Regions from separate parts of the Brevibacillus sp. AF8 genome, predicted to be linked through region 2. Evidence: predicted binding sites of a transcription regulator. Region 2 holds the regulator's gene; the other holds the start of a gene.
What was found. Region 2 encodes LexA, which represses DNA repair genes until DNA is damaged. Its sites were predicted from a motif close to CGAACATATGTTCG; they were not measured.

Region 1 (8,195 bases), on a different contig from region 2:
ATCAAATGCCTGCGGGGCGCAAACCGATTGAGACGACATGGAAAAAGCATGATCAGTTTCCGGCTGTGCTGGAGCAAATGCGGGATGAGCTACGAAAAGGACGACAGGCCTACGTGATTTGTCCGCTTATCGAGGAATCCGAAAAGCTCGATGTGCAAAATGCGATTGATGTACATGCTCAGCTCACACACATTTTCCCTGAATTCGGCGTAGGCCTGATGCATGGGCGACTGCCCGCGAAAGAAAAGGATGCCGTCATGCAAGCCTTTCTTGCCGCAGAGCACGCTGTCCTGGTCAGTACAACGGTCGTAGAGGTCGGTGTGAATGTGCCGAATGCTACCTATATGGTCATCTATGATGCGGAGCGGTTTGGTCTTGCTCAGCTTCACCAATTGCGCGGGCGCGTAGGACGTGGCTCTGAACAGTCATATTGTGTGCTGATCGCCGATCCGAAATCCGAGATTGGAAAAGAGCGGATGCGTGTCATGTGCGAGACGACGGATGGATTTGAGCTGTCGCAGCGCGATTTGGAATTGCGCGGACCGGGTGATTTTTTTGGAACCAAGCAGAGCGGCTTGCCGGAGTTTAAAGTCGCTGATTTATTAAGTGATTACAAAGCGCTGGAGGTAGCGAGACAGGAGACGGTCAAGCTGGTAGCAGAGGACTCCTTCTGGCGTGACGAAAAGTATCACTGGCTGCGTGACTATTTGAAGAATGAGGGCGTACTCGACGGTGTCGTCTTCGATTAAGAAAGGAAAGTCTTCCCACGTTCAAGCGCGTGTGAGAAGGCTTTTTCTTTTGTGGGGTGAAACCTTAAGCAAGCTCTCGACGTCTATCCTCTGTAAGGTAAATTTTTCTAGGAAGCGAGGCGAGTTTTTTGTCTTTGCGAAAAATTCGGGGAATGAGTATGTCCATTGTGTTCGCATTGCTTATCATGACAGGATCCGACTTCGCGCAAGCAACTTCCACGGACAGTCGGATTGCTCAGACTGGCCCATCTCATACGACTAGCCAAACGACAAAGGAATGGAAGCAAAAGGAACTGCCTTACGACTACGCGGCGATGAAAGAAGACGTGGTTATACAGCTAAACGATGCACCACAGCTCCGCTCTCCTCGAAGAACGGTTGTGGGACCTGCACCACAGGCGTACACTATCTTTTTTAAGGAAGCCGTGAACCGTGGAACAGTCGAAGAGGCCATCCGCAAAAATGCCCAGGAAGAGACCAAAAAAGAGGATTTGGGTTTCGTGGAGCCGATTTTTACGTTTCACTGGGTGCACGACCGTCAACTGCAATTGCTGGCTACCCTTCCTGAGCTTGCCAAGGACAGAAGCTGGACGGAATATGTTGTCAGCGTAGCAGGAGCGAAGAAGGTAAAGGGAACCGTCTTTGGCGATACAAATGATTTCTCGGCGGTGGTGTTTGCTCCGTCTCAGATTTGGCGAGTCTCAGTCGATGGCAAGGTGAAAGAGAAAATGACGGACTTTGCCGTCAGGACTCCCATGCAGTTTATCGACCCCGAGGAACGGTATGTGCTACTGGAGCGATTTACAGAATATTGCGAGTGCGATGCCCGTTTCGCCATGCTGTATTCGATTTATGACACACAGACAAAAGAGCTGACTGCTTATCCAGTGGAGCTGACTGACAACTACAGCGGTGCAGGCGATTTCATGGCAGATCGTCGCGGCTTCTTTTTCGCTCATCCACCGAAAGGGACAGAAGTACCGAAAAGCGAGTTTGCCATTCGTGTCAAGGTAGATGGATACGTACATGGAGCCAGCTTTAGCCATGATCGCAAGCATGTATTGATGGCAGTGGGCAAGACCGAACAGAAAAAGGACCTCGATCTGATCGTGTACGATTTGGAGACTGGAAAAGAACGGCGCCTCCCAGGTGTCATCAAAGGATGGGTTCCAACAGACGAGATGAATGGGCAAGTCCAGCCCGTTAGTTTTATGGATGGTGGACGTTACGCGACGTTTGAAATGAGAACAGAGGAAGATAGCTTCGAAGAGCTTCGTCAACGCTACGATTGGCAGTCAGGCAAGGTGATCAGCTGGAATCCACCGGTTCCCAAAGAAGCGTGGTCTGGCTATATTCAGTCGACGGATGGCGCCTATCAAATGTATTGGAATGCAGGAGTGTTTAAGGGCGACGTCAAACTGATGGAAATGAAGCCAGAAGCGGTATGGATTCCAGGCACTCACCATTTGGTTTATATCGATTGGGAAAAAGCTGAACAAGGGGCGGAGTCCGTTTCGTCGCTCTTCCTGTTCGATGCCGATCGTAAGCAACAATCTGTGCTGGTGAAAGGACTGCCAGCAAGTGTATCGATTCTGGGAGCGAGCAACGATGGAAAATGGCTCTACGTCACGACTCCGGACGCATTTGCCCCTTAAGCGTCATATTCCGTTGCCAGCATCGATAAAATGATCAAGGATTCGTAAGTATCGCCTGCTTTTAGGCAATCGCGCAAGGTGCCCTCTATGTGAAACCCTTCGGATACGTAAAGGCTGCGGGCGCGGTCGTTCGTTTCTTTTACATCCAGCCAGAGCCGATGGGCCTTTTGCTCGATAAATGCCCACTGCTTGATCTGACGCAGGATGTTGCGACCGTAGCCGTTCCCCTTTGCTGCGATTGTGATACGGATGAGTTCAATACTTTGATGAGGATTGGTCAGCCCGGCGATGATGACGTAGCCGACGGGGTGGCCTGTTTCTTTTTTCTCGGCAATCATATGGAGGATGTCCGGGTCGCCAAGAGCGTTATGGTGCCGATCTGCGCTCCACGGAATAATGAACGGGGCATTCTCTGGTGCATTTTCTACTTCGCATACGAAAGGAATGTCTGCCGGTGTAGTTCGGCGCAAGTGGATGGTCATGCGTGTATCTCCTCTTTCATTTAACATTGGCTTACCATAATCAGATTGCCGTCGGGATCGCGGAAGTTGAACCAGTGGCCATGCTGGATAGGGGTGACGACTTCGACTCCGCTCTCTTTGAGAAAGGCATAGGAGGCTTCGATATCCAGTGTGTTGAAATGAAACAAGGGGGCATCATCTGTGATACGCTTCGGAAAGATTTTGCTGTCCAGGACGAGTGTCAGTCCACTTTGCAAAGGAATGCAGTATATATGCCCGAACATAATTTCACCGTCTATGGGAATGCCCAAGAGACGGCAGTACCAGTCGCGTGCGCGCTCGATGTCGCTGACGGCTACAAAAATAGCTCCGATTTGGGGGAGCAGAGGGGAAGTCGTTGTCATGTGATAGAGCTCCTTTCAATAGGCGTTTTTTTCACAAGATCGACCCGTCATCATCGTGCACGAAATGTCGGATCGCCCGATTTTGCATCTGCTATTCTGAGGAGGAAAGGGAGGTCATTACCATGGATTTGCTTGTAAAGCTGAATGAGGCTCTGGACTACATCGAAGACAATTTGACCAGCGAGATTGACTATAAAGAAATCGCCCGGGTAGCTTGCTGCTCCGAGTATCACTTCAAAAGAATGTTTTCTTTTCTCGCTGGTGTTCCGCTATCCGAGTACATCCGGCGTCGGCGCATTACGCTTGCAGCTTTTGAGCTTGCGGACAGCAACGAGCGGATCATTGACATTGCGATCAAATACGGATACGGATCGGCTGATTCCTTTGCCAGAGCTTTTCAGAATGTGCATGGAGTCACTCCGACAGAAGCCAGACATATCGGCCAACCCTTGAAGGCTTATCCACGAATGACCTTTCATCTATCCATAAAAGGAGGCAGTGCCATGAACTACCGCATGGAAGAAAAAGAGGCATTTCGTATTGTGGGTCTGAAAAAAAGAGTCCCGCTGATTTATCGTGGAGTCAATCCAGAGATTGCGGCTATGTGGGCTTCATTAGATAGGGAGACGATCCAGCAGCTGAAGTCGCTATCCGATATCGAACCACTAGGACTGATCAGTGCGTCCACGAACTTTTCAGAAGGTCGGCTGGAATATGGCGAGCTCGATCATTATATCGGCGTAGCCACTACAAAAGCTTATCCAGACAACCTGGCAGTACTTGAAGTTGCTGCTTCCACCTGGGCGGTCTTCGAAGCAGTGGGTCCTTTTCCCGATACGCTGCAAGATGTCTGGGCCCGGATTTATTCGGAATGGTTTTTATCCTCTGGTTATGAACAGGCTGAGGGTCCGGAGATTTTGTGGAACGAAAATAAAGACACTTCATCCCCAACCTTCCGAAGCGAAATTTGGATTCCTGTCGTGAAAAAGTAACCCTTTATTGGATTCGCTCTCGCTTGCGGAACACCTACCGATGTGTGCTTATCCGAGAGGAAATAATTACTAGCTTTTTTTTGCGCGAGACAGGCATAAAAACGAACGTTTGTTTGCTATAATAAGAACAAAGCAACAAGGGAACATAAGTTCTTATTTAGGGGATGATCGTATGTCCAATGCGAACAAGCGGATCGTATTTTTGATCGACATGCAGAGCTTTTATGCCAGTATCGAGAAAGGGGCCAATCCAGAGCTGCGAAACAAACCGATTGTCGTCGCGGGTGATCCGGAGCGGCGCAGTGGAGTCGTGCTGGCAGCGTGTCCGATTGCCAAGTCATACGGAGTGGTCGCGGCCGAAGCGCTGTGGCAGGCGCAGCAAAAGTGTCGCCAGCTCGTCGTTGTTCGTCCGCGCATGGAGATGTACATTCGCATCTCCATGCAAATCACTCGCATATTCGAGGCATTTACCGACAAGGTGGAGCCGTACTCGATCGACGAGCAGTTTCTCGACGTGACAGGCAGCGTTCACCTGTTTGGTGATCCGATGCAGATGGCTGCACAGATTCGGCAGCGCGTCTGGATGGAGACAGGAATCAACTGTCGGGTAGGCATCGGGGAGAACAAGGTATTGGCCAAGATGGCCTGTGATAATTTCGCCAAGAAACGGGAAGAAGGCGTTTTTTGGCTCAAGCGGGAAACGTTAGCGGATACGCTCTGGAAGCTTCCGATTGAAAAGCTGTTCGGCGTAGGCTCACGCATGAAGCGTCATTTTCATCGAATGGGCGTCTATCAGATCGGGCAGCTTGCAGATATGAGGCCAGCCATCCTCACCCGGCATTGGGGAGTAAACGGGGAAGTGCTGTGGCGCACGGCTCACGGAATCGACGATTCACCTGTGGCTTTGGATTCCTATGATTCACAAAAAGGGATCGGTCATCACATGACGTTGCCGCGGGATTACCATACAGCAGCGGAAATCAAAGTGGTGCTTTTAGAGCTGTGCGAAGAAGTGTGCCGTCGGGCGAGGAAAAAGGAGCTGATGGGCTCCGTTCTGTCTGTGGGCTGTCGTGGAGCTGATTTGGCTGCTGGAACGGGCTTTGGACGGCAGATGAAGCTCACGGAGCAGACGAATGATGCCATGACTTTGTACGAAGCGGCCTGCTTTCTGTTTGACCGCCACTGGCAGGAAACGCCCGTCCGCAGTATCGGGGTCAATCTGGGGCAGCTTGTCCCTGACAACGTGGTACAACTCAATCTGTTCACGGACAATCACAAGCGGCGTTCGTTGGCACAAGCTATGGATGATATCCGGACCCGATACGGTCAGGACGCCATCCTGCGCGCCACCTCTGTATTGGAAGCAGGACAGGCGAAAGAGCGTGCACGTAAGATCGGAGGACACTACAAGTGACGGAGCCGATGGTGTCTGACGAGCAGGAAATGATACGCCAGTATATTTTATTTGGCATTTTGTTTCGGGCGGTCATGGCCGATCTGGGGCAGATGCGGATTGTGCCGTTGAAGTTTTCTTATCAGATGATGTTCAATGAGCTCTCGCGGTGGGCGGAGCGGCAGCATCACCAGCTGCGTCGCATCCTGCGGCAAAGAGGGTGCACAGTCGTCAGCTCACGACGTCAGGGACATATGTATGTCGTCCACTATCGACAACGCGGGTATGTGCGAGAAGCGATCTATACGATTGAGGTATTGCGGGCAGAGTGTCAGGAGCTCGTCCATTTATGGACCCGATATGAACAGCGAGGAGAGAACAAGCAATGAGGGAAAAACGCGTGTCCAAAAAGGAAAATGTATTCGTGGCCAGTCGGTTTGTGCTGCCGGAGCATCGGGAAATGTATTTGCGGATCAAGGAAGAAGAGCGCCGCTATGTACCACCCGAGCTGGATCAGGAGCAGCTCAGCGCCTTGAGCGAGCTGGTATGGCAGGCGTTTCAGACAGAGAGTATCCTGACACTGACCTATTATGACGGGCGAGAGCCGCGACGCCTGTCTGCCCACATTATCCATATTGATCAAGCGGCGAGACGCCTCAAGCTTCGGGCAGGCTCCGAGATTCACTGGGTTCCTTTTGCCCGATTGCTGCATGTGGAGCTGGCAGCGAGCTTCTAAATCGAAGAAATGCAGGTACATGATGGGCAAGATATGAGAATTACTCAGGAAATCGGCAAAAATAGGCCTCTTTTTCAAAAGCAAGCGGCAAAAAACAGCGTGCCGCGTTGAAACGGTGTGTGCGAGGAAGATGTGAGATTCCTGAAACGAAAAGCGGTCAAAAACAACCGTTTTTCGTGTTTTTTTGGCTTACACGGATTTTGCCAGAAGGGAGGTTTCCCTGTATTGTTAGATTATCTTTTGAAGCATATATTTGACGGATAGAACAAAGGAGATTTTGCATGCTAGCACAAGAAATGGGTGTCATATTCACCAAGCACGCCGATCAAATTACTTCCAAGCGTTGGGGAGAATTCATGCAACAATTGGAGGAAAAAGGCCTGTACGTGCTCATTGAGACAGACACGATCGGAAGAGTGATGAGTCCATTGGGCGGATTGATGCCCATGCCGTGTAAAAGTGAGACGCTCCATATTGTGACAGCGGATGAGCTGGAGCAGCGCGGCTTGCCGCTCGGTCACCACATCGTAACGAAAGCGAAAGAAAAAGTAGCCCAATCATAATCGAAAAAACCAGCGCAACCTTTCCTGGGAGCTAGCCTCCGAGTGGGAAAGGTTTTTTGTTGCTAAAACCCGCCAGGCAAGTCAGCCGAAGCGGGTTTTGTTTTCTCCTGGGTGCACGCTTCGTTCAATTGTCTGCTTTTTTAGCAGCAGGAACGTGACGGAATAGCTTGGTCATGCAAAACCATGCGATGAGTGGGCCGATTCCGATACACAAAATCAACCAATTCAGTGTAAGAGGAGAGACGCTCAAAGACGTTACCAGCAGAAAGATCAGAATCCCCACCAGCCGACCAACGTCCAGAGCGAACTCTCGCAGCACGACATACTCGACTCGATTGCGGGCGCTCTCTTCGTTCGTGCCAATCAGATCAAAAATCGTGGAAAGCATGGGCACTGAAAACAGTGGGTAAGCAATGGACACGGCAATCCCGAAAATAAGCAGTGTTGTAAAGCTCACCTGCCAAAAAAATACGAAGAGAATCCCCCACATGATGACAGAACCAGTGAGCATTCCCCACTTGCGAAAGCGGGGAGTGAACCATTTGGAGATCAGGAAGTAGCTCACAAGTCCGACGGCAGATGTAGTCAGCCAGTAGTTGCCGAGAGTCATCTCGCTTTTCGTGGCAATGTAGACGAGTAGACCGATCACAAAGCCGAATACACCTTCACGCAGTCCTTGACCAGCTAAAGCCCCTGCTGCCCAGCGCCACTCGCGCTCCTCTCGCAAACAACGTAAGGAAAAGCTCCAGGAATACGTCCCTTCCGATTGGCGTTTTTTCAGAAAAAAGCTGATGAACACGCCGACGACAAATAGCGCAAGAGAAATCCCGAAAATAAGGGAGTAGCCGCTGTTGCCCGGAAGCCGTGTAATGAGCAAGCCCGATATCCATGGAGCGAGCATGCCGCCAAGTGAAGCGAGCAGCCCTGCCGTACCGTTGAATAGGTCGCGGTTATCCGCATTCGTGATTTCGAAGTACACCACGTTGAAGGACAGCCAAAAAAATCCATTCGCCATACCCTGAACGAGCCCAAGCGGTACAGCATAAGAGACAGCTTTGGGACCTGCCAGAAGAACGAGCAAATAAAAAAGGGCAGAAACGGCCATGCCAGCGCGCAGGACATTCATTTTGTTCAGACGCTTCACGTACCAGCCCGCAAGCCAAAAGGTAAGCGCACCCGCGAGATGAGCGGAAAAAGTAAACCAAGCGATCGGGGCAAATTGACTTTTTACCTTCCACAAAT
Region 2 (8,195 bases):
GATTTCAGCGAGAATAAACGGGATATTGTACTTTTGCGAGATTGCCAAGCTAGTTGCTTCAGAATTTTCCTGTAACTCCTTCTCGATAAACCTGAGAATGTCTTGCTTTTTCATTTCCCTTCCCTCCTTCACGGGAGACAGTAAGTAAAGATACATTTAGAGGCAATTCGGAGTGATCGCGATTGCGAATGGGAAATCACCAACCGGAATCCGTGGCAGGATTTCGGTATTGGTCACAATGTTGATCACAGAGACCGTATTCTCATCAATATTTGTCACATAAGCACGCAGACCATCTGGAGTGATCGCAATACGAATAGGACTTGAGCCCACTGGAATTGGAGCCCCAATGACTGTGTTAGTAGCAGTATTAAGCACGGAAACAGTATTGTCGAACAAGTTGGTAACATACGCACGGGAACCATCTGGTGTAATCGCGATCCCTCTGGGAGCATCCCCAACCGGGATGGGGTTCTCCGAAACATTGTTTGTGGCAGTGTTAATGACGTAGACGAAATCACTAATCCCATCACTAGCGCCAGTTGTCACATAGGCGTGCAAACCATCTGGAGTGATCTCAATACATATGGGCAACGTACCGACAGTGATTCGTGGCAGGATTTCGGTATTGGTAGCAGTTCTGATTACGGAGACGTTATTACTAAAGGAATTCGTCACATATACACGTGAACCATCTGGAGTGATTGCGACATCAACCGGGTTCGTTCCGACCGGAATCCGTGGAAGGATTTCTGTATTAGTAGCGAGATTGATCACGGAAACATCATTACCAAACAAATTTGCTACATAAGCACGCGAACAATCAGGAGTGATGGCGATACCGAATGGGAAGTCTCCTACAGCGATTCGCGGCAGGATTTCCGTATTTGTAGCGGTGCTGATCACCGAGACAGTGTTATGAAAAGAATTCGTTACATACACACGGGAACCATCCGGTGTAATTGCAATTCCTACAGGGTTGTCTCCAACAGGAATGCGAGCTGCCATTTCCGTGTTCGTTGAAGTATTAATCACGGATATGGTATCATCATTCGGATCGTCTCCTGAATTTGTGACATAGGCAATAAAGATAGGGGAAAAGGAAGTGACTTCAGAGATAGGGACCACATGGCTCGCATCTAAAATGAGGATGCCTTTTTCAACATTTGTCAAACGCCCTTCGATAGGTTCACAGCATCCTCTAATCATTAAGGATATGATTTGTCCAATACAGTGGACAAGTTTTTTACGCAGGTTTTGAAAACCGATTGTTTCGGGAGTGGAGCAGCGAGAGTGTCCCTTTACTTTTCCTGTTTTTATCTCCACTTCCTCAGCGTATACATAGATTTTGTTGTCTTCCCTTTCTTTTCCTTTCTGTTTCTTATGATGTTCCACGTATAACCCTCCCTTTAACAGCATCGTTAACACAGTTTATGAAAGAGAGGCTGCTTTGAAATGGATGATTGACAAGTAACAGAAGCACAAATGGCAGGACGTATTTTTTCTCTTTTCCATTCAGAAAAATCATGAAGTGATAAAACATTTACAGTCCATGGAAACTGCTATATAGTTACAGTAATGAACGTGAAAAGAGGTTTTGATTGAGTATGATGAAACTGATAATCGCTAAGTAAAATTCGAATGAATTTTATATGGGAAAAGGTCAAATGAAGGGCGCCCCTTTGTTTCTTTTTTATACCTTTTTTCAAAAGCGATTAGAAGGCATTGTATCTCATTTAAACAAATTTCACGTTTGAGCACGGTATCTATTCTGTTCGGGATAGGTATCTTCATCACAACGATTAATTTGACCATGAGAAGAGAATTCTTCTTGTGGTCTTTTTTATTTGGAAAGAAGGGATTGCTGAAGAGGAATGAATGATGACAAACAGCACAAACAATGGAATGGGAGGTTTTTACATGGGTGAATATCGATTGATTAGCGACTACAAGCATATCGAAACATACAAGGAAAGCTTTAATGACCTTGCCAAGCAGATCTTTCAGCTCGATTTTAAAGAATGGGATAACAAGGGTTTTTGGAACGACAACTATGTTTGCTATTCCTATTTGGATGGGGAACAGGTTATTGCGAACGCTTCTGCCAGTAAGATGCTCGTGACATGCAATGGGAAAGAGTATAAGGCACTTCAGATCGGAACGGTCATGACGCATCCTGCCTATCGCAACCAAGGCTTGGCAGCGAAATTGATGAATCATATTCTTGAAACACGTGAGAAGGAATACGATTTTATATATTTGTATGCCAATGATACCGTGCTCGATTTTTATCCGAAGTTCGGGTTTGAGAGAGCACTGGAAAGTAGTTTTCGTTTATTGGCGTCCGATCTGAAAAAGCAAGTGGGACAAAAATCGGTCTTGCGTAAGCTGGATGTCGATAATGAGGCTGATTTTAATATTATGAAGGAATTTGCTGCTAAAAGAATCCCCGTTTCATCGAGACTAGGCGTGAAGGATAGCGAGCATCTGTTGATGTTTTACTTTTTGCTTGTTTTTCGGGATGCGATCTATTATCTCGAAGAGGAGGATGTGATTGTCTTATTTGAACGAGAAGACGACCAACTGCATGTATTTGATCTTGTAAGCAAAGAACCAGTTGATATAGAAGCGGTCATCTCTCATTTGGTAACGGCTGAGACTTCAAACATTCAATTTCACTTCATGCCGGATAGTGAGAATAAAAAGATCCAATCTGCATGGATGACAACGACCGATGATGTCTTATTTGTTCGACCCTCGTTAAAAATAGAGGCAGAACATTTTCGTTTTCCGCTTACTTCACACGCATAGAAGGTTTGAAATGACGCGTCAGGTGAAACAGTAAAAATAGAAGAGAAAAGCAGGCATCCAGGGAAGGATGTGAGGGAAAAGCATGTGCGGTCGTTTTACTCTCGTAACGAACTTGGAAAAATGGAAGGAACGGTTCCAAATCGAAGTCATTCCATTTGATGCAAAGCCACGGTACAATATTGCACCGGGTCAGTTCATTCCAGCGATTATTGCAGATCGCGGCGAACGGCGTATGGGTCAGTTGAGATGGGGGCTAGTACCGTCGTGGTCTGCCGATGAGAAGAGCAGCTACAAAATGATCAATGCGCGTTGCGAGACATTAAATGAAAAGCCAGCATTCAAACAGCTTTTCGCCCGAAAGCGATGCATCCTTCCTGCCGACAGCTTTTATGAGTGGATGAACACCATTTCAGGGAAACAACCGATGCGGATCATGTTGAAAACCGGGGAACCATTCGCTTTTGCTGGCCTGTTTGATACGTGGACGAATCAAGAGGGAGAAAAAGTACATACCTGTACGATTGTTACGACAAAGGCGAATGAGCTCATGGAGAATATTCATGAGCGAATGCCTGTCATCTTAAAGAAAGATGGCGAGGACTTATGGCTTGATCGGGAGAAGTATGATCGGTTGCAGCTCCAGTCACTGTTTACCCCCTATGATTCCAGCGAGATGATGGTGTATCCGGTATCTACCAAAGTGGGCAGCCCCAAAAATGATGATCCTTCCTGTATTGAAGAAGTAGAGGTCGGCTCTTTGCTTGAAGATTAATCCTTTCGTAGGAGATGAACTCTTTCACGTAATTCCTGTTCGGTTAACGATTCCAATTGCAACAAGGCCTCATATGGATCACTACCTGGAATATGAAAGTATCGAGCAAATGCAGGCTCGGTTTTGATGCCGCTTTGCTTCAGAGCTCTGATGTGTTGGTATGCATCCATGCCCCCTATTTCTAGCAATCGTGCTTCGATGTCCATATGACGATAGGCATTTTGCTTTTCGACAGCTAACGGTTGAGCAAACAATTCAAACCAAAAGTCAGCTGTGAAAAAAGAGATAACGCACGTGGGAATACTTTTTATATCTAGTTGAGTCACTTCAAATCCAGGCAAACAGCCAAACGCTTTACGAACAACCTGCTCAAACTGATGCAAATCATGACTCTCGCAAATAATATCCAGATCACTTCCTACAACGTCAATGTTCAATGGGATGGTTCCGGCAAGCACTGGACGGTAATCGGATAGTACTTCCATGAGGTGCGTCTGTTGAATTGCTTCCAACGCCGCTTTTTGGCGTATTGTTCCTCTGCCCAGGTAAGAGAGATCATGCCAATTTCTCATGAGACAACCTCCATGTCTACTTTCTTTTAAAATAGTTTAGACAAAAGTGAATAAGTACGCAACGAAATCGGTAATCACTCGTATACCTAAATGAAGGGAGTGTAGTGGATGGAAATATTTTTGTGGGTCGTAGTTGTGTTATTGTTCTTGCTTAGCATCGCAGGAATTTTCTTACCCGTTTTACCTGATACGATCTTGCTGTGGGCGGGCTTTTTACTCTATCACTTTTTTATTGCAGATCCGGGAGCGGGATTGCCGGCATCCTTTTGGTGGGGAATGGTCGTTCTAAGCATTCTACTTTACGGTGCTGACTTGCTGACGAACATGTACTTCGTGAAAAAGTATGGGGGGTCAAAATGGTCGTCCATTGCCGCTGCGGTCGGAATTATCCTCGGGATTTTCGTGTTTCCACCGTTTGGTATGCTGATCTTGCCGTTTGTATTCGTCGTTATCGTAGAGTTAATGGTGCAGAAGCAATCGATGGAGCGAGCAGTGAAAGCAGGGGTAGGTTCACTGATCGGATTTTTGGGCAGTGCGGTCGTAAAAGTCATCTTGCAAGTTACGATGATCATCTGGTTTTTTATCGCCAGATAACATATAGAAAACGAAAAGGACAGCCGAGGCTGTCCTTTTTTACGTGGAAACTAGTGAATGAGGCGATAGACACCGATGACTTTACCGAGAATGGTGACATGCTCCAGAATGATCGGTTCCATTGTGGCATTCTCCGGTTGGAGTCGGAAGTGGTTCTTTTCTTTGAAAAATCTTTTGACGGTCGCTTCGTCTTCTTCTGTCATGGCTACGACAATGTCACCATTGTTCGCTACGTGTTGTTGGCGAACAATGACGTAATCTCCGTCGAGAATTCCGGCATCAATCATACTGTTCCCGGAGACACGCAGCATGTAGACCTTGTCTGAAGTCACGATATTGTCTGGAAGCGGGAAGTATTCTTCCACATCCTCAATGGCTGTAATCGGTTGTCCAGCAGTTACTTTTCCGATTACGGGCACACGGACGACAGAGTCTTCGAAATTGTCTTGAAAACGATCTTCATCTGATAGCAATTCGATGGCGCGAGGTTTGGTAGGGTCTCGACGAATGAGGCCTTTTTTCTCTAAACGTGCCAAATGACCATGTACCGTTGAGCTGGAAGCGAGTCCGACAGCCTCTCCAATTTCACGTACAGAAGGCGGATATCCTTTATCACGAACTTCCTTTCGTATGAACTCGATGATGGCTTGTTGTCTACTCGATAATTTTGACATAGAAAGACACCCCTGATTTCTCGAACATATTTTCCTATATTATACCATGGGAGCTTGCGTTCGACAAACATAAGTTCGATTCATTGTTGACATGAACATACGTTCTCATTTATTATGAGTTTACAAAAGGACAGAACGTATGTTTGTAAGGGGGCCATTATCATGAATTCATCGACAGTACGTAATCGTTTCGAGAAAAAAGAAGAACGTCGTGTTCGTTTTGGTATCACGAGAGGTCAAGCTCTCTTGTTTCTTATTACATTTATTCTCTTTTTTTACTTGTTGACCGAACTAGTGTTTGCTTCTTCGCCAATGGAGGAGCCACAAGGCATTGAGGTAACCGTACAATCCGGAGATAGCCTATGGTCGTTAGCCGTTCGCTACTCAGATCAGCATACAGATGTTCGTGACTATATCATAGAAATCAAGGAAGCGAACGGTTTGGATAGCAACAGGATTTACCCGGGTCAGACTCTGATCATGCCTGATATGCCGTAAGTGTTCGGCTGTCTTGCGGGATCATTCGAATGTGGTATAATGAAGCGGCACTACTACAGAGTGGGAGGAACCAGCAGTGGTATCTGACGCAGAAATTAAACGCATTAATGAATTGGTCAAAAAATCTCGCGAAGAAGGTTTGACTGAAGAAGAAAAGCTCGAACAAAAAGCATTGCGCCAAAAGTACATTGACGCCGTTAAGCTTTCATTGAGAGCTAATTTGGATTCCATCCGTTATGTGGAAGACCTTGAAGAAAATAAGCCAAAACAGTAAGATAACAATTACTGATACGACAGACATCCTCGCTTGACGCTAGGGTGTCTTTTTCTGTGACATACATAACGCTTTGATTGCCAGGGAGGGAAAGCGATGGCGTGGATAGCTGTAGCGGTTGGAGGAGCAGTTGGCTCTCTTTTGCGCTACCTATTGTCTTTGCTTGCGAATCAGCCGGGATGGCCATGGGGAACCTGGATCGCCAATGTTTGTGGATCGTTGATCATCGGCATCTTGTTCGTGCTGGGGAAAGAACGTGGCATATTATCTCCAACACTCTATCTCTTATTTGCAACGGGGGTCATGGGAGGATTTACGACTTTCTCTAGCTTTTCCTTGGAAGTGGTCACTTTTTGGGGAGAAGGCCACCTGTTGCGTGGCACTTTGTACGCTCTTCTCAGTTTGGGAGTCGGGCTACTTTCTTGTGCGGTTGGAATATGGCTGGGTAGGCAATGGTCCTGATACGTTCAATGGACACGATACATGTGAGGGGGAATGAAGGTGAGTACACAGCATCGTGATTATGAATGGGAACAAAAAAAGCTGGATGAAACAATTTCGGCGATTGACGAAGAAATGGAGCAGCTTCGCAATGATATTCGCGAGGCGACAGATGACTATGTGAAACAGGTCGTTAACTATAAAAAGGCAAAGGATTTGCGTTACCTGGAAGATCAGGGGCGAGAGAAGCCTTATTTCGGCAGAGTGGACTTCTTGAAAGATGAGATCTACGAGCTGGATCAGGTCTACATAGGAAAACGGGGAATTGTACGCAGCGATACGTTTGATTCTGTCGTCGTGGATTGGCGTGCGCCTATCGCCAGTCTTTATTATTCCGGTGAGAGCAAAGACGCGTTTTATCGAATGGGACGAGAGATCGTGCGAGGTGAAGTTCGCTTAAAGCGTAATTTTGCGATTGAAGACGGTAAGATCGTCGGCATCTATGATGGAGCGGTAAAAGAAACGATTAACCGCGAAATGGGGCATCCTGACGAGTTTTTGCAAGAGGGCTTCATTGATGAATTTTTGGCAGCCAATCTGAATCAGGCGAACGATAGCAGGCTAAAAGACATCGTCGCTACGATTCAATCCGAGCAAAATGATATTATCCGGGCGGAAAAAGAACGGCCCATCGTTGTGCAAGGAGTAGCGGGGAGCGGAAAAACGACCATTGCGCTGCACCGACTCTCCTATTTGATATATAACTATCAGGATTCCATGATGTCCAAAAAATTCATGGTGTTCGCACCAAACCGGATGTTTCTTACCTATATATCCGAGGTTTTGCCTGAGTTGGGAGTCGATGACGTTCAGCAGTCTACCTTTGTGGATTGGGCAGCGCGTCTCGTGAAACCTCTGCTGCCAAAAGGATGGAGAATCGTGAGTCCGGATAAGCCTCTGCAATTGTTCTTTGAAGAGGGGCAGGATGAGCGCCAGCAAGAAATGACGCGAAACAGGCTTCGCTTCAAAGGATCGCTCGCTTGTCGGGAGGCGCTGGAGCAATATATCCGGCATATCGTCGAAACGAGAATTCCTTTTAAGAAACTCAGCTTTTTATACAATAAAACGAAACAAGTCTTTTCCATTCCGGGTGATTTTATTCGCCAATGCTTCCTGGAGCAATTCGCCAATATGCCGTATCATCGACGGGTAGAAGCTCTTCGTAAGCATTTGAAACAAGAAATGAACAAGCAATTATTTGCCCATTTGCGAGAACGAAAAGTCGATTTGGACAAAGAAGGCTTGTACAAATTCGAGAAAATGCTGGAGCAAATCCTGGATACGTACCTGACTTCATTTCCAAGACTGGAAATTTTCGCAGCTTATCGCGAATTGATTGCTGACGAGGAATTGCTGCGCAAGCTCGTACCTGCTGATATTTCAGACGAAGTGGTGCGTGATGTGACGCAGTCAAGTGCTGCGCTGTTTGCAGAGGAGAGATTGGAGCCGGAAGATATCGCTCCACTGCTATACTTGCAGCATATTGTTGAAGGAATGAA

Region 1: the regulator LexA is predicted to act here: its motif matches at 4,364-4,377, upstream of KB186_RS06935 (DNA polymerase IV).

What each region holds. Positions count from the first base shown of each region.
Region 1 is NZ_JAGQDN010000003.1:136,843-145,037, reverse strand. It holds gene recG (ATP-dependent DNA helicase RecG) at 1-749, shown strand, start outside; gene KB186_RS06955 (hypothetical protein) at 908-2,404, shown strand; gene KB186_RS06950 (GNAT family N-acetyltransferase) at 2,401-2,886, opposite strand; gene KB186_RS06945 (VOC family protein) at 2,907-3,269, opposite strand; gene KB186_RS06940 (AraC family transcriptional regulator) at 3,392-4,261, shown strand; gene KB186_RS06935 (DNA polymerase IV) at 4,434-5,675, shown strand; gene KB186_RS06930 (YhjD family protein) at 5,672-6,043, shown strand; gene KB186_RS06925 (YolD-like family protein) at 6,040-6,390, shown strand; gene KB186_RS06920 (hypothetical protein) at 6,672-6,953, shown strand; gene KB186_RS06915 (MFS transporter) at 7,078-8,195, opposite strand, start outside.
Region 2 is NZ_JAGQDN010000001.1:638,093-646,287, reverse strand. It holds gene KB186_RS02420 (hypothetical protein) at 1-114, opposite strand, end outside; gene KB186_RS02415 (YncE family protein) at 157-1,395, opposite strand; gene KB186_RS02410 (GNAT family N-acetyltransferase) at 1,921-2,811, shown strand; gene KB186_RS02405 (SOS response-associated peptidase) at 2,894-3,583, shown strand; gene KB186_RS02400 (DUF4269 domain-containing protein) at 3,580-4,155, opposite strand; gene KB186_RS02395 (DUF456 domain-containing protein) at 4,264-4,749, shown strand; gene lexA (transcriptional repressor LexA) at 4,800-5,423, opposite strand; gene yneA (cell division suppressor protein YneA) at 5,586-5,921, shown strand; gene KB186_RS02380 (DUF896 domain-containing protein) at 5,998-6,195, shown strand; gene crcB (fluoride efflux transporter CrcB) at 6,292-6,657, shown strand; gene KB186_RS02370 (HelD family protein) at 6,697-8,195, shown strand, end outside.